4 regions of the Cronobacter malonaticus LMG 23826 genome follow, and region 4 is predicted to be linked to each of the others. Evidence: predicted binding sites of a transcription regulator. Region 4 holds the regulator's gene; each other region holds the start of a gene.
The links. The regulator Fur, encoded in region 4, represses iron uptake genes when iron is present. The targets are predictions, from matches to a motif close to ATAATAATGAGAACNACTATCAA.

Region 1: the regulator Fur is predicted to act here: its motif matches at 3,004-3,026, upstream of fepD (Fe(3+)-siderophore ABC transporter permease).
Region 2: the regulator Fur is predicted to act here: its motif matches at 2,932-2,954, upstream of fepB (Fe2+-enterobactin ABC transporter substrate-binding protein).
Region 3: the regulator Fur is predicted to act here: its motif matches at 2,154-2,176, upstream of sodA (superoxide dismutase [Mn]).

Annotation. Positions count from the first base shown of each region.
Region 1 is NZ_CP013940.1:1,015,222-1,019,414, forward strand. Features, by position in the region: gene fepC (iron-enterobactin ABC transporter ATP-binding protein) at 197-988, opposite strand; gene fepG (iron-enterobactin ABC transporter permease) at 985-1,977, opposite strand; gene fepD (Fe(3+)-siderophore ABC transporter permease) at 1,974-2,981, opposite strand; gene entS (enterobactin transporter EntS) at 3,089-4,193, shown strand, end outside.
Region 2 is NZ_CP013940.1:1,019,438-1,023,630, reverse strand. Features, by position in the region: gene AFK66_RS04685 (isochorismatase) at 1-112, opposite strand, end outside; gene AFK66_RS04680 ((2,3-dihydroxybenzoyl)adenylate synthase) at 122-1,726, opposite strand; gene entC (isochorismate synthase EntC) at 1,737-2,903, opposite strand; gene fepB (Fe2+-enterobactin ABC transporter substrate-binding protein) at 3,092-4,051, shown strand; gene entS (enterobactin transporter EntS) at 4,077-4,193, opposite strand, start outside.
Region 3 is NZ_CP013940.1:4,275,523-4,279,715, reverse strand. Features, by position in the region: gene lldD (FMN-dependent L-lactate dehydrogenase LldD) at 1-418, shown strand, start outside; gene yiiM (6-hydroxyaminopurine reductase) at 709-1,386, opposite strand; gene sodA (superoxide dismutase [Mn]) at 1,457-2,077, opposite strand; gene rhaT (L-rhamnose/proton symporter RhaT) at 2,449-3,486, shown strand; gene rhaR (HTH-type transcriptional activator RhaR) at 3,483-4,193, opposite strand, start outside.
Region 4 is NZ_CP013940.1:2,831,366-2,835,558, forward strand. Features, by position in the region: gene ybfF (esterase) at 1-163, shown strand, start outside; gene ybfE (LexA regulated protein) at 292-573, shown strand; gene fldA (flavodoxin FldA) at 735-1,265, shown strand; gene fur (ferric iron uptake transcriptional regulator) at 1,555-2,007, shown strand; gene AFK66_RS13355 (helix-turn-helix domain-containing protein) at 2,329-2,940, shown strand; gene AFK66_RS13360 (beta-N-acetylhexosaminidase) at 2,996-4,193, opposite strand, start outside.

The DNA of each region.
Region 1 (4,193 bases), 1.8 Mb from region 4:
GGGTGCGCAGGCTTACCCGCCCTGCATTGAAGTGCTTTTTCGTAGGTTTTGTAGGGTGGGTAAGCGCAGCGCACCCACCCGACGTTAACGGCGGGTGCGCAGGCTTACCCGCCCTACAAGGGAGTGGTTGTTCGTAGGTTTTGTAGGGTGGGTAAGCGTAGCGCACCCACCATTTACCCTGACGCCTCATTGCCCACTACCGCCGCCCGAGCGGCACCACCAGCGGCGTACCCGCCACCGGATCCTCAATAATCATGCACCGCAATCCGTAAATCGCCTCGATAAGCGCCGCGTCCACAATCTCTGACGGCGCGCCCTCGGCGATAATCTTCCCGTCCCGCAACGCAATCAGATGGTTCGCGTAGCGGCACGCCTGGTTTAAATCGTGCAGCACCGCGGCAAGCGTATACCCCTGCTCGCGGTTGAGCGTACAGAGCAGTTCCAGCAGATCAATCTGATGGCTGATATCAAGCCAGGTGGTCGGCTCGTCGAGCAGCAAAATAGAGGTTTCCTGCGCTAACACCATCGCAATCCAGGCGCGCTGGCGCTGGCCGCCGGAGAGCGTATCGACGCTCTGGTCGGCAAGCGCGGTCACGCCGGTCGCCGCCATCGCCTTTTGCACCGCGCGCTCGTCCTCGTCGCGCCAGCGGGTAAACAGCGGCTGATGCGGATAACGCCCGCGCGCTACCAACTCCGCAACGGTGATATCCCCCGGCGCGCTGGCGTTCTGCGCGAGCAGGCCAATGCGCCGCGCCACCTCTTTGGTGGCGAAGTGCTGAATAGCCTGGCCGTCGAGCCGCACCTGCCCGCCGAGCGGCTTCATCAGACGGCTCAGCGTGCGCAGCAGCGTCGATTTGCCGCAGCCGTTCGGGCCGATAATCGCGGTGAATTTGCCATCCGGGATCGCCACGTTAAGCCCGTCGGCGACGCGAAAATCGCCGTAGCCCAGCGTCAGCGCTTCGCCGGTTAAGCGTGAAGTCATTGTCATCTCCTGCGTGACTCCTGTATCAACAAGGCGATGAGATAAATGCCGCCGAGGCAGACGGTCACGGTGCCCACCGGCAGCTGATAAGGCGTAAACAGATATTGCGCGCACAGATCGGCGGCCAGCAGCAGCAGCGCGCCGCAGAGCGCCGCCTGGGTCAGCCCAAAGCGCGCGGTGCCGCTTAAGCGACGCGCGATATGCGGGGCCACCAGCGCCACAAAGGAAATCGGCCCGGCCATCGCCGTCGCGCCTGCGGTCAGCACCACGCCGGTCAGCATCAGCAGCAGGCGGGAGCGTTCCACCGCCACCCCCAGCGCGCAGGCGCTGTCGTCGCCCATCTCCAGCAGCCGCATCCGGCGCACCAGCAGCGCGCTCGCCAGCAGCGCCAGCACAAGCAGCGGGGCGGCGGGCAGCGTTTTTCCCCAGGTCATGCCATTCAGTGAACCGGCGTTCCACAGGCCCGCCGACAGCGCCGTCTCAAGCGACGCCTGCAACAGCAGCCACGTATTGAACGCCACCAGCATCGCGCGCACGCCAATGCCGATAATAATCAGCCGGAAGGTGTCGATGCCGTTGCGCCAGGCGAGCAGCCAGACGACAAACGCCGTCAGCGTACCGCCCGCGATGGCGGCGAACGCGATAGCGGACTGGTGCTGACCTGCCAGCACCATCGCCACCAGCACGCCGCTCCACGCGCCGGTGTTAAAGCCCATGACATCGGGGCTGCCCAGGGGGTTGCGCATCAGCGACTGAAAAATCGCGCCGCTCACGCCGAGCGCGGCACCCAACAGCAGCGCCATCGCCACGCGCGGCAGCCGCCATTCGGTGACGATAAGCGAGACATTGCGCGGCGCGAGGCCGGTCAGCGCGTCCAGCACCTTGCGGGCCTCAAGCGTTACCGCGCCCTGCGTCAGCGCCCAGAGGCTGAGACCTGTACACAGGCTCAACATGAGCAGGCAAAAAAGCCATAAACGGGGGGAGACGGATTTCATAGCGACGCTCCGCCGCGCCGCTGGCGCACCAGGTAAATGAGCGCGGGCGCGCCGATAAACGCGCTGACCACCGAGACCCGCAGCTCGCCCGGCACTACCAGCCGGCCAATGATATCCGCCAGCAGCAGCAGCGACGGCGTGGCGAGCAGCGTCACCGGGAGCGACCAGCGGTGATCCGCGCCCACCAGCCAGCGCGCCAGGTGCGGCATCATCAGGCCGATAAAGGCGATGGGGCCGACCACGGCGGTGGCGCTGGCGCACAGGAGCGTAATGGCGATAAGCCCGAACACCTGCGTGCGCGCCACGCGGCTGCCGAGCGCCGTGGCCGTGTCGGCTCCCATACTGAGACTGTTCAGCGCGCGCCCCAGCAGCAGCGCGATAACTGCGCCCGTGAGCACGACTGGCGCAATGGCTTTGAGCGTCGTCAGGGTGCGGATATCAAGCGAGCCTGCCTGCCAGAAGCGCAGTTGGTCATACACCACCGGGTTTAAGAGCGCGATGCCGCCGGAAAGCCCTTCCAGCACCGCGGCCAGCGCCACGCCCGCGAGCGTCAGGCGCACCGGGCTAAGCTGCCCGCCGCCCGCGCTGCCGGTAAACGCCACCACGAGCGTGGCGGCCAGCGCGCCGCACAGCGCCAGCGCGAGAATATGCAGCGGCTCGCTCACGCCCCACAGCGCCGCGCCCAGCACAATGGCGAAGCTGGCACCAGAGTTCACGCCTAACAGGCCGGGGTCGGCGAGCGGGTTGCGGGTCAGCGTTTGCATCAGCGCGCCGGCAAGCCCGAGCGACAGCCCGGCGACAATCCCCGCAAGGGTACGCGGCAGGCGTGCGTCAAGCACGATAGTGCAGTCCGCGTCGCGGCAGGTGCCGGTGAGAGCGTCCATCACAAGAGAGAAGGGCAGGGATTTGGCACCCACCAGCAGGCTGAGGGCGACCATCAACAGCAGCAACAATGAGAGAGACCCCAGGACAACCACCCTGGAGGAAAGGCGCGAGGCCGACATAACGCACATCCTGGAATCGATAATGATAGTTATTATCACTCTTGGCTGGCTATGTTAGCATGGCCGTCCCGTTATCCGGCAAGGAAAATTCGCGTTAAGGCCCTGTAATGAACCGACATTCGCTGTTGCTCAACCTCTCCTTATTGAAAACCCATCCCGCGTATCGCGCCGTCTTTCTGGCGCGCTTTATCTCCATTCTCGGCCTTGGTCTGCTTGGCGTGGCGGTGCCGGTACAGATCCAGACGCTCACCGGCTCGCCCTTCCAGGTGGGGCTGGCGGTCACGCTGACGGGTGCCGCGATGTTTATCGGGCTGATGACGGGCGGCGTACTGGCCGACCGCTACGAGCGCAAAACGCTCATTCTGCTGGCGCGTTCCACTTGCGGACTCGGGTTTATCGGGCTTTGGATCAACGCCATGCTGCCCGCGCCGTCGGTTATTGCGATTTACGCGCTCGGGCTGTGGGACGGGTTTTTCGGGGCGATCGGCGTGACGGCGCTGCTGGCGGCGACGCCCGCTATTGTCGGGCGTGAAAACCTGATGCAGGCGGGCGCGATCACCATGTTGACGGTGCGCCTGGGATCGGTGATTTCGCCGCTGCTCGGCGGCGTGCTGCTCGCCTGGGGCGGCGTGGCCTGGAACTACGCGCTGGCGGCGCTCGGCACCTTTCTCACGCTCCTGCCGCTGCTGACCCTTCCGGCATTGCCCGCGCCGCAGATGCAGCGCCAGCATCCACTGCGCGCGCTGGCCGACGGGCTGCGCTTTCTTGCGGCAAGCCCGGTAGTAGGCGGCGTGGCGCTGATCGGCGCGCTGCTGACGATGGCGAGCGCGGTGCGCGTGCTTTATCCCGCGCTTGCAAACCACTGGCAGATGACGAGCGGCGAAATCGGCGTATTGTACGCCGCGGTGCCGCTTGGCGCGGCGCTCGGGGCGCTCACCAGCGGCGGGCTGGCACATGCGCCACGCCCCGGCCGCACGCTGCTGGCTTCTTCGGTGCTGGCGCTGGCGGCGGTTAGCGTGTTCAGCCTGATGCCGTTCTGGCCGCTGGCGTTTATCTGCCTGACGCTGTTCGGCTACCTGAGCGGTGTAAGCTCGCTGATCCAGTACCAGCTTATCCAGACCCGCACGCCGGATCACATGCTCGGGCGCATTAACGGGCTGTGGACGGCGCAAAACGTGACGGGCGACGCCATCGGCGCGGCGGCGCTCGGTG
Region 2 (4,193 bases), 1.8 Mb from region 4:
TGTCATGAATGAGCAGCGCCGCGCGCGGCGGCTCCAGCGCCCAGCTCACTTTATTTTGCGGGAGATCCGCCGCCGTGGGCAGCGTATAGGCGTTCAGTTTTGGGATAGCCATTTTCTTTCCTTACTCAGAGACGGGCTGACGCGCGGCCAGCCACAAACGCAGTTGTTTTTTATCCACTTTGCCGACCGGCGTGAGCGGCAGCGCATCGACGCGCTCCACGCGATCCGGCAGTTTGAAATCGGCGACGCCCAGCTCGCGTAAAAAGCGGCGGATCTCCACCGCCTTGACCGGGCGGGTGGTGACGATATACGCGCAGCTTTTTTCGCCAAGCAGGCTGTCTTCCATCGAGACCAGCCCCGCGTGCACAATGGCCTCGTGGCCGAGCAGCAGGTTCTCGATCTCTTCCGCGGCGATCTTCTCGCCCCCGCGGTTGATCTGATCTTTCTCGCGCCCCTGAACGGTGATGTAGCCCTGTTCATCAATGGCTACGAGATCGCCGGAGCAGTAAAAACCGTTCTCATCAAAGGCGCTGGCGTTGTGTTCCGGGCTGTTGTAATAGCCGCGGAAGGTATACGGGCCGCGCGTCATTAGCCGTCCTGTTTCACCGCGCGGCAGCGGATTGCCGTTTTCATCGGCTACCCAGACTTCATCGTCCGGGCTCATCGGGCGGCCCTGGGTGGTGAAGATGCGCTCGTCCGGGTCGTCCAGACGGGTGTAGTTGACCAGCCCTTCGGCCATGCCGAACACCTGCTGAAGCTGGCAGCCGATCTCCGCAGGAATGCGCGCGGCGAGCGTGTCGGAAAGCCGCGCGCCACCGACCTGCAAGAGTTTCAGCGACGCCAGCTGGCGGTTATCGCCCCACTCCTGAATGGCCTGTAGCCAGAGGCTGACGGCGGGCGGCACCAGCGCGGTGACGTTAATCTGGTGCGCCTCAATCAGCGGGAAGCAGAGCGTCGCGCTCGGGTCGCGCGCCAGCACCACGCAGCCTTCGGCGAAGAAGACGCCGAGCGCGCCGGGGGAGCTTAACGGGTAGTTGTGCGCCGCGGGCAGCGCGCAGAGGTAGCGCGTTTCGCGGCTGAATTCGCAAATCTCCACGCTGCGGCGAATGCTGTAGTAGTAGTCGTTGTGCGTGCGCGGGATGAGCTTCGGCGTGCCGGTACTGCCGCCGGAGAGCTGGAAAAACGCCACTTCATCGGCGGCGGACGGCGTGGGAGTGAAATCCGCTTCAGTCTCTGAAATCAGCGCCTCCAGCCCATCGCCACGCAGAAGCGTCATGCGCAGCGACGAATGCTGCGCTTGCAGTGCCGTGATATACGCATCGTCGCTAAAGAGCGCGTGCTCGCGGTCGGCAATCAGCAGCGCGGGCGCAATCTGGCGCGCGTACGCGTCAAGCTCGGTGCGTTGATGACTAAACAGCGCGTTAACCGGCGCCACGCCAATTTTCAGCAGCGCGAAGAACACGATATAAAACTCCGCCACGTTGCCAAGCTGCACCAGCGCGGTATCGCCACGCTGAAGCCCGCGACGCGCCAGCGCGCCTGCAAGGCGTGTGGCCGCCGCGTCCAGCTCGCGGTAGCTGTAGCGGCGCTCGCCGTCGATAAGCGCCGTCGCGGCACTCTGCGCGTGGCGGCTTAAAATATCGGTGAGCGGCAGATCAAGCCAGTAGCCGCGGGCGCGGTAGCGTACGGCGAGATCGTCTGGCCAGCGGGTGTAAGGGATCGTCATGCGTAAAACCTCAGTGAAGACCTAAAACGTGGAGCATGGTGGAGAGCTTGACGCCGGTTTCGCGCCACTCCGAAGCCGGGTCGGACGCCGGAACAATCCCCGCGCCCGCAAACAGCCGTACCTGGTTTTCCCGCAGACGCGCGCAGCGGATAGTCACCGCCCATTCGCCGTTGCCGTCGGCATCGCACCAGCCGACGATCCCGCCGAACAGCTCGCGATCGAACGGCTCCAGCTCAGCGATATACGCTTTCGCCGCTTCATGCGGGTAACCGCTCAGCGCGGGCGTCGGGTGCAGCAGGCAGGCGAGCGACAGCGCGTTGTCATCCGCAAAGCGCGTTTCGCCTTCGACGGGCGTCGCGAGATGCCAGAGCGTCGGTGTGGTAATCAGCTCCGGCGCGCCCGGCATCGCGAGGCGCTGGCTGCGCGGCGCGAGTACGTCGCGCATCGCCTGCGTCACCAGCTCATGCTCGTGGCGATCTTTGGCCGAACAGAGCAGCGCCTGGCCTGCGCTTTTATCCTGCGCCGCGTCGGCATGGCGGCGCGCGGAGCCCGCCAGCGGCAGCGAACTGAACGTATTGCCATCTTTGCGCAGCAGCAGTTCCGGGCTTGCGCCGAGCAGCGCGCCGCCGTCCGGCAGCGGCACGTGAAAGTTAAAACTCGCGGGGTTTTGCGCCACCAGACGCGCCAGCAGCGCGAGGCTGTCCGGCTTCTGTTCGGTGGTGATGTCGATAAGGCGTGAGAGCACGATTTTACTGACCGCAGGCGTCGCGGTCAGCGCGGCGGCGCGCGCCACCATCGCCATAAACGTCTCTTCATCCGGGAGCGGCTTACGGCTCAGCACACGCGGCGCGGCGCTATTTTCAATAAGCGAATAACCGCCGCGGGCGGTCTCACTGTAGCTTTCGGGAATAAACAGCGCGGACGGCTTGCGCGTATCGAACGGAATAGCGCCGACGACTATCGGGCGCGCGATGCCCTGCCTGCGGGCGCGGTCGAACGCGTTACGCAGCGCCGTCTGAAATACGCTATAACGCTCTGCGCCGTCGGCGGCGGGCGTCTCCAGCCGCGTGAAACAGCCGCGGGTGGTAAAGCTGCGATAAGGCGACATGTAGAAAAAACTGTCAGATGAAAGGGTTGCGGCAGCGTCGCAGCGTTCCCCGGCCAGTGACGTATCCATGCGCTCCTCCTGTACCAAAAAAAGTGAACTGATAATTGTTATCATTTGTATTTGGAGGCGTAACCTAAGGCGAAATGACGGGGATGTCAACCACAGGGGCGAAACAGAGGCGACAGCGCCGCTTGCATCCTGTCGGCAAATGATGAAAATGAGAAGCATTATTAACTCATCTTACAGGAATCGTTGCCGTGACGTTTACATCTGCCCTGCGCGCCGCATTTGCCGCCAGCCTGCTGCTTTTAGGAATATCCTCAGTCTCACAGGCGGCGGCGTGGCCGCGTCAGGTGACCGACAGCCGCGGTGTGCATACGCTTGAAAAAGCGCCGCAGCGCATCGTCTCCACCAGCGTCACGCTGACCGGTTCGCTGCTGGCGATTGACGCGCCGGTGGTGGCCAGCGGAGCCACCTCTCCCGGCAACCGCGTCGCCGACGACCAGGGGTTTTTGCGCCAGTGGGGTGACATCGCCAAAGCGCGTCACGTCGAACGGCTTTACATCGGCGAACCGAACGCTGAAGCTGTCGCCGCGCAGATGCCGGATCTCATTCTGGTGAGCGCGACCGGCGGCGATTCGGCGCAGGCGCTGTATGAACAGTTTTCCGCTATCGCCCCGACATTAATCATCAATTACGACGATAAAAGCTGGCAGGCGTTGTTGACGCAGCTTGGTGAGATAACAGGCCATGAGAAGCAGGCCGCCGAACGCATCGCGCAGTTTGACCAGCAGCTCGCGCAGGCAAAAGCGCAGATGAAGCTGCCGCCGCAGCCCGTGAGCGCGCTGGTTTACAACCCCGCCGCGCACGGCGCGAATCTCTGGACCGCCGAATCGGCGCAGGGGAAACTGCTCGGCCAGCTTGGTTTTACGCTTGCGCCGCCGCCCGCCGCGCATGGCCTCACCAGTATGGGCAAACGCCACGATATTATTCAGCTTGGCGGGGAAAATCTGGCAGCGGGGCTGAACGGCGAGACGCTGTTTTTGTTCGCGGCTGATGATAAAGACGCGGCGGCGCTGATGCGCGATCCGCTGCTGGCCCACCTGCCGGCCGTGGAAAATAAACGGGTTTACGCGCTCGGCACCGAGACTTTCCGGCTCGATTACTACAGCGCCAGCCTGTTGCTGAAACGGCTTGAAGCGTTATTTAAACAGTAAAAGACGGGGCCGGATGGCCCCTTTTTTAATGCGGCGCGGGTTCCGGCGGCGGCTGGCGTAGACGGCGCAGTTCCGCCAGCAGCAGCGCCAGCGCAAGGGTAACGATCGCAAGCCCAATCCCGCCCACGCTCGCCGCACTTAC
Region 3 (4,193 bases), 1.4 Mb from region 4:
GCGCTTCGGTGCCGACGGGATTGTGGTCTCCAACCACGGCGGCCGCCAGCTTGACGGCGTGCTCTCGTCAGCCCGCGCGCTACCCGCCATCGCCGATGCAGTGAAAGGCGACATCACCATTCTCGCCGACAGCGGCATCCGCAACGGGCTGGATGTGGTGCGCATGATTGCGCTCGGTGCCGACAGCGTGCTGCTGGGCCGCGCGTACCTTTATGCGCTCGCGACCCACGGCGAGAAAGGCGTGGCGAACCTGCTGAATCTGATTGAGAAGGAGATGCGGGTGGCGATGACGTTGACCGGCGCGAAGTCGATTAAGGAGATCACCCGTGAATCGCTGGTGCCGTCACCGGAATTTACGTCCGTTTTAGCGGATCTGCCCGCAGCCAGCGCGAAACCTGAGCAGGATGACGCGGCGTAAAAGTTGGTGATGTGAGGGTGGCGGGTGAGTAGTGACGGGTAAGTGGCGACGGCGGCTGCGCTGCGCTTACCCGCCCTACAACGCATAAAGATGTGTTTCCCCAGGGGGGTAAGCACAGCGCACCCACCAACAAACGCCGCCCCATTTCCCGTAGGGTGGGTAAGCGCAGCGCACCCACCGCACAAACATCGCCCCATTTCCCGTAGGGTGGGTAAGCGAAGCGCACCCAACAACAAACACCGCCCCATTTCCCGTAGGGTGGGTAAGCGCAGCGCACCCACCGTGACCTGCTATCCTCTGCCCCACAACCTGCGCGAAAAACTCTCGATCTTCCCGTTAAGACGCCGGTTTTGCAGCGTTTTCGCCCAACTGGCGGAAAGCCCGCCTGCGCTCAGGAGCCGGTGATACTGCTCGTCATCAAACGGCGTATGCCACGCAATCGCGGCGGCCTCGCGCACGGAAATGGCGCTCACCCGCGACACCAGCTCCAGCGGCGCGTCGCTAAACACCTTCCCTTCGCCGATCACCCGGTAGAGCCAGCCGCAGCGCGCGGTATCCTGCATCCGGCCGGAAAGCTCGCTAATTCCCGAGTGAAAATTAACCTTAAAACACGGCGAACGCGGCTGGGTGATCTGTATCAGCGCCTCGCCCCAGCGAAAGATATCGCCGATAAACGCGTTCTCTTCCGTCAGCCCCAGCGTCGAGAGATTCTCGCCAAACGCGGGCGGCGCAAACCACTCCGCCTGTTCCGGGTATTCACGCGCCCAGACGGCGTAATGCTCGCGCGGGTAGTGGCACAGCGCGCGGTCCGCCCCGCCGTGAATTTTCTTCTCCGCCTGCTGATCGCCAACCAGCCCGCGGCTGGTAAGCGACAACTCGCCCTCCACCTGCACTTTGCCGATGGCGCTGGGCCTGCTGCCTTTATAGTCGCGGATTTTGCCGAGATACACCTGCACCGGGAAATACATACGCGCCTCCTTTTGCGGATATAAAAAAAGCGAGCCATCAGGCTCGCTTTTTACAGGTCAGGTTGCAACCTTATTTCTGAGAAGCGAAACGCGCTGCGGCTTCGTCCCAGTTAACCACGTTCCAGAACTCTTTGATGTAGTCCGGACGACGGTTCTGGAATTTCAGATAGTACGCGTGCTCCCACACGTCCAGGCCCAGGATCGGGTAGCCGGAAGCGCCAGAGATAGCTTCGCCCATCAGCGGGGAATCCTGGTTTGCGGTGGAAACGACAGCCAGTTTGTCGCCTTTCAGCACCAGCCACGCCCAGCCAGAGCCGAAACGGGTCGCAGCCGCTTTCTCGAACTCTTCTTTGAATTTCTCAACGGAGCCGAAATCGCGCTCGATAGCCGCTTTCAGGTCGCCCTGCAGGGTGGTGCCTTTTTTCAGGCCTTTCCAGAACAGGCTGTGGTTCGCGTGGCCGCCCGCGTTGTTGCGCAGAACGGTTTTCTTGTCAGCCGGAACCTGATCCAGTTTGGTGATCAACTCTTCAACCGGCAGATTCGCCAGCTCCGGCAGGCTTTCCAGCGCCGCGTTAGCGTTGTTGACGTAGGTCTGGTGGTGTTTGGTGTGATGGATTTCCATCGTCTGCTTGTCGAAATGCGGTTCCAGGGCGTCGTATGCGTACGGCAGGGATGGCAGTGTGTAACTCATATTCATCATCTCCATTATTGTCGGGCGGCATAGGTGTTAACGCCGCGTAAGCAGTGGGTTCATTATAGTTAATTAAATGATATTGAAAATGTTTATCAATGCCGCAGTTTTTATATGGTTATAACTTAACGCAATATTAGCCAAAAATGGACACCCTGCGCCGTTTTTCGCACACATTTCCAACGCTTAGGCATCGTCTGAATTCACCATAAAGTGTGATCCCCGTTCGGCTTACTCGCTGTTTTTTGCCACCCGTTAACGCTTCGCGGCAGCGCCCCGAAGGTGAAAGCGTGAGCGCCTCAATAGACTCGATTCGGTTAGGGGGCGGCTTTCGCTCCCGTTGGCTCTGTGACGGAAACGAGGACGACAGCATGAGTAACGCAATAACCATGGGTATCCTGTGGCATTTGATTGGCGCGGCGAGCGCCGCCTGCTTTTATGCGCCGTTTAAAAAGGTTCGGCACTGGTCATGGGAGACCATGTGGTCGGTGGGCGGCGTGGTGTCATGGCTGATTTTACCCTGGGTGGTCAGCGCGCTGCTGCTGCCCGATTTCTGGGCCTATTACCGCTCGTTCAGCGCCGCCACGCTGCTGCCGGTGTTTCTGTTCGGCGCGATGTGGGGCATCGGCAATATTAACTACGGCCTGACCATGCGCTATCTCGGTATGTCGATGGGCATCGGCATCGCGATTGGTATTACGCTGATTGTCGGCACGCTGATGACGCCGCTGCTGAACGGCAAATTCGGTGTGCTCGTCGGCACCGCGGGCGGGCGGATGACGCTGCTTGGCGTGTTCGTCGCTCTTATTGGCGTCGCCATCGTCACCCGCGCAGGCCAGCTGAAAGAGCGCCAGATGGGCATCAAAGCCGAAGAGTTTAACCTGAAGAAAGGGCTGGTGCTGGCGGTGCTGTGCGGCGTGTTCTCCGCAGGTATGTCGTTTGCGATGGACGCCGCGAAGCCGATGCATGAAGCCGCCGCAGAACTCGGCGTCGATCCGCTCTACGTCGCGCTGCCAAGCTATGTCGTTATCATGGGCGGCGGCGCGCTGATTAACCTCGGCTTCTGTTTTATTCGCCTCGCGAAGGTGAAAAACCTGTCGATTAAAGCCGATTTCTCGCTGGCGAAACCGCTGCTTATCAGCAATGTGCTGCTCTCGGCGCTGGGCGGGCTGATGTGGTATTTGCAGTTCTTTTTCTATGCCTGGGGCCATGCGCGTATCCCGGCGCAGTATGACTACATCAGTTGGATGCTGCACATGAGCTTCTACGTGCTGTGCGGCGGCATCGTCGGGCTGGTGCTGCGCGAGTGGAAAGCGGCAGGACGCCGCCCGGTCAGCGTGCTGAGCCTGGGCTGCGTGGTAATTATCGTGGCGGCGAATATCGTCGGGCTGGGCATGGCGACCAACTAACCGGCCATCGCACTCCACTGCTGACGCCACACCCGTGGCGTCACGCCCGTTTCACGGGTAAACACCACCGAGAAATAGTTACTGTCTTCAAAGCCGCAGCGCGCGGCGATTTCGCTTATCAGCAACGAAGAGTGGCGCAGCAGATACTGCGCCTGGCAAATGCGTAACTGGCGCAGGTACTGGCTGATGGTCATGCCCGTCTGCTGGCGGAACAGCTGGCGCAGCGGGCGTTCGGCAATCTGATAATGGCTGCAAAAGTGCTGTAAATCGAACGGCACGTCGAGGCTGTTGCCGAGCGCGGCCATCAGCAGATCGAGCGTTTCGCCCTCGCCCGGCCCCGTACCGCCCGATGGCTGGTAACGATGACGGCGCAGCGTAATCGCCAGCTGTAAAAAGAGGCTTTCGGCCAGGCAGTGCGAGAGCGCGTCTTGCTTCGGGCTTTCATGCTCAAGCTGATCAATCACCTGGCGCGCCTGCACCATGCCCTGGCTGCTGAGCCGCCAGCGCGGGTCGCCGTTCGCGCCACGCGGATTTTCCAGCAGATCGCGCCAGTTAACGTTAAGTTTTAGCCGTTCGGGGCAGTAGATGATGTTATGCAGCACCAGATCGTTAACCGACTGGTAGCTGTGGCGGTCTTCGGCGCGGATATAAAAGAGATCGCCGCAGGTGATGCGGTAAGGCCTGTCATTCAGCACATGCAGCCCGTT
Region 4 (4,193 bases):
CGGCGGTGCGTCGCCTTATGTGGAAGAGGCGCACCGCGAGGCGCTGCTCTCACAATTCCCCAAAGCCCGCGCGCATGTGATTGCGGGCGCAGGCCACTGGGTGCATGCCGAAAAACCGCAGGCGGTGCTGCGCGCGATTCGTCGCTTTCTGGAAACTGATTAAAAACAGACCGACCGGCGCCCTCGCGCGCCGGATGCGTTGGCGCGCTTCGCTGCCTCATGTATGATGGCGCGCTGAAATACCGCCGGGCCACGCCACGGCAGCCTGTTTCCCCTGTCTATACTCATACCATGGCAAAAGAACAAACGGACCGCACAACGCTCGATCTCTTCGCGGATGAACGCCGTCCGGGCAGACCGAAAACCAATCCGCTGTCGCGCGACGAACAGCTGCGCATCAATAAGCGCAACCAGCTTAAGCGTGACAAAGTTCGCGGGCTTAAGCGCGTGGAGCTGAAGCTGAACGCCGATGCGGTAGACGCGCTGAACCATCTCGCGCAGGCGCGCAATATCAGCCGCAGCGAGCTGATAGAAGCGATGCTGCTCGCGCAGCTGAAAGCCTTGCAGGAGTAAGGTCTGGTCTGAATTTTACCCAAAAGGACGGGGCAATGTAGCAGAGAGTGCACCCGGCGCCTGATACCGTTTCCGCACCTTCTTCTGTTCTGCTATGATTGCCCTATCTGTGGGCGTTATGCCAGCACCATTACATTTAGATTCAAGAGGTTATTCTTCTTATGGCAATCGTAGGCATCTTTTTCGGCAGCGACACCGGCAATACCGAAAATATCGCAAAAATTATCCAGAAACAGCTCGGGACTGACGTTGCTGAAGTGCATGACATTGCTAAAAGCAGCAAAGAGGATCTGGAAGCGTTCGATATTCTTCTGCTTGGCATCCCGACCTGGTACTACGGCGAAGCGCAGTGCGACTGGGACGATTTCTTCCCGACGCTCGAAGAAATTGACTTCAACGGCAAGCTGGTAGCGCTCTTTGGCTGCGGCGACCAGGAAGATTATGCAGAATACTTCTGCGACGCGCTGGGCACCATTCGCGACATTATCGAACCGCGCGGTGCGACCATCGTTGGCCACTGGCCGACCGAAGGCTACCATTTTGAAGCCTCTAAAGGTCTGGCGGACGACGATCACTTCGTTGGTCTCGCGATTGACGAAGATCGCCAGCCGGAACTGACCGCTGAGCGCGTTGAAAAATGGGTCAAACAGGTTTCCGAAGAGCTTCATCTGCAGGAAATCATCAACGCCTGATGATAAGCGGCGCGGGCACCGTTCCGCGCCGTTTGATAGATAAAAGCAATGAAAATAATTGCTACAAATTTTTAACTTTCCCTCACTACGCTGTACAATGGCTTTCTTAATTATCAGGCTCTCCACGTGAAAACGCTGGCTGGCCCACGATTTTTAAGCTCTTTTTTGCCGGACGCTTGCGGTTTTCATTTAGGCATGTCAGTTCTATAATGAGACGCATTCATCTTCGGCGTATCCGATGTATCGCTCCCTTCCGGAGCGAGTCGTTAAGCAACAGGACAGATTCCGCATGACTGACAACAATACCGCATTAAAGAAAGCCGGCCTGAAAGTCACGCTTCCTCGATTAAAAATCCTCGAAGTGCTGCAGGAACCGGTCAATCATCATGTCAGTGCGGAAGACCTCTATAAGCGTCTGATTGACATGGGTGAAGAGATTGGCCTTGCCACGGTCTATCGCGTACTTAACCAGTTCGACGATGCCGGCATCGTCACTCGTCACAACTTCGAAGGCGGTAAATCCGTTTTTGAGCTGACGCAACAGCATCATCACGATCACCTGATTTGCCTCGATTGCGGCAAAGTGATCGAATTCAGTGATGACTCTATTGAAGCGCGTCAGCGTGAGATCGCCACGCGCCATGGCATTCGCCTGACCAACCACAGTCTCTATCTGTACGGTCACTGCGCGGATGGCGACTGCCGCGAAAACGAACACGCCCACGAGGCTGGCGGGAAATAACACTCGCACATTGCATCATCCAGGCCGACATTTGTCGGCTTTTTTATTGCCTGAAAACGCTGCACCGAAAACAGAAATGTATTTTTTTAGATAAACTTAAAAAGTTAGGGTATTTTAATACAGCGCACAATGCTTAATTAAACCACATATATTTTATTAAATCGAAATTCAGAAAAGATAAATATCTTTATCACTCAATCGTTTAGACATCAGATTATCCCTGTTTCTTCTTTTATCTCTCCTGCCCCTTATTGCAGCAATAAAAATCCATCCATTAAGATACAGCAACGATTTAATTTTATTTTATATAAGGTAACCAACATGGTCTTACCCCCTAAACCGCTTGCTGAGATTTACCGTATCGCGGATATTTTCAATAGCTACGGCAACTGGTCTCGTGCAGAAAAAAATACGCTGATCCCGCTTCGGGACGGGGAGATCTGCATCATTCGCGGCGGTCAGTTCTCTCTGATGCGCCAGAGCGATCGACTGCTTATCGAAAAAAGCAGTGCGCCGTCGGTGCTGGGTCTGGCGAGGAATTTAGGTAAAACTCAATTCGCCAAATTACAGGCGGATTCTGAATGTCATTATCAGTTAATTCCTTTTGATTATTTCATTCAGGAGATCGAAAAAAATCACTGTCAGTTACATCTGCTTATTTTGTCCTCATGGATTATTAATATGCTTTGCTATCGTGAAGAAATTATGATGGGGCGAAACAGCTATAGCATGATTAAAGCAAATATCGATTGTCTGGCGGCAATGGATGAGTTCATGCGCAACCGGATTAACGTGGCTGATTATATTGTTAAAAAAACCAACCTTTCCCGCAGCATGGTGATGAAAACCCTTTCTCAGTTGCGCGGTGCGAAAAATATTGAGATAAGCAAAGGCAAACTGGTCGCGGTTCACCATCTGCCTGAGTCGCTGTAAGGCATACGGCACCCGACATGAAAAAGCCAGCCCACAGGCTGGCTTTTTTATTGCGTTACGGCTGTACGTTATCAACACGGCTGTAGCGTTTACCGTCACTGCTGACGCTGCGGACCTGCACGGCACCCGTCACGCGTGGCGGCTTCGCATCGTCGTAGCGCTGCCAGCGCGCGCCGCCGTCAGTGGAGTATTCCATTGCAACACCAGGTAAGCTGTTGTTCATCCGCAACACGCCGTTGTTAATCCGCGCGCCCGGTACCGGCAGGCGGAACTGCACGCCCGCTTTTTCGAGCTTCGGCAGTTCACGGCTGCCCGCCAGGTTCGCAAAGCGCGTCCAGTCGTCATGAAGCGCTTTTACGTCCACCAGATGGGTCTCGCCGCCTTTATATTCGCGACCTGCCTGATAATCCTGCTCCCAGGCGGCGCGATGCCAGGCGCGCTCCGCAACGGAAAGCAGACGCGGGTACATCATGTACTCCATTTGTTTATCGGTGCGTACCACTTCACTCCAGAGCTGCGCCGAGAGGCCATACGCACCTGGCCACGGCTTGTCAGATTTTGCGCTGAACGCGTTGCCGTCGCGATCGACAGAGGTTTCGGCGTTTTGCGGCAGGTTATCCGGCGCGAAGCTGAAAATCTTGCGCTCGTCGCTAAAGCGCGTGCCCCAGTAGTAGCCGCTCTCGGCCGGGTTTACTTCGTTCGGGAAATCCAGATAGACATAATCCGGGTTAGAGACCACCACGCGAAAACCTTTATTCGCCCAGTCGTTCGCTGTATCGAAACCGCCCCAGTAGAGCGTGTCCCAGAAGTTGACGTTAACGTGCGAGGTGGCGAACGCGCTGGCGTCTTTCGCATCTTTTAGCCCGTCCTGCCACGCCTGCATGGTGTCGATGCCGTGCGCCTTAACGAGCTTGCTCACTTGCGCGCCAAAGTAGCTGGAGAGGTGTTCGACATCAGCCACCACGCCGTCCTGCACCATTTTTTGACACACTGGTGAGCGCGCCCAGGGCTTGTCCTGACGGCTCTGGTCGATAATCCCCTTCCCGGCTTCCGGTTTCGTTTTATCCGTATAACCCGCGCCGAGGTAGATATTTTTCGCCTCATCGCCGCCGAAATGCCAGGTGGTGAGCGGCTGCCCGGCCTCTTTGTGCATCTGCTGGATCTCGCCAATCACTTTATCGACAAAGCGGCGCGAGGAGTCGAGGCACGGATTGAGATAACCGGTGCGGTTGTAGTACTGCACGCCAGTGGTG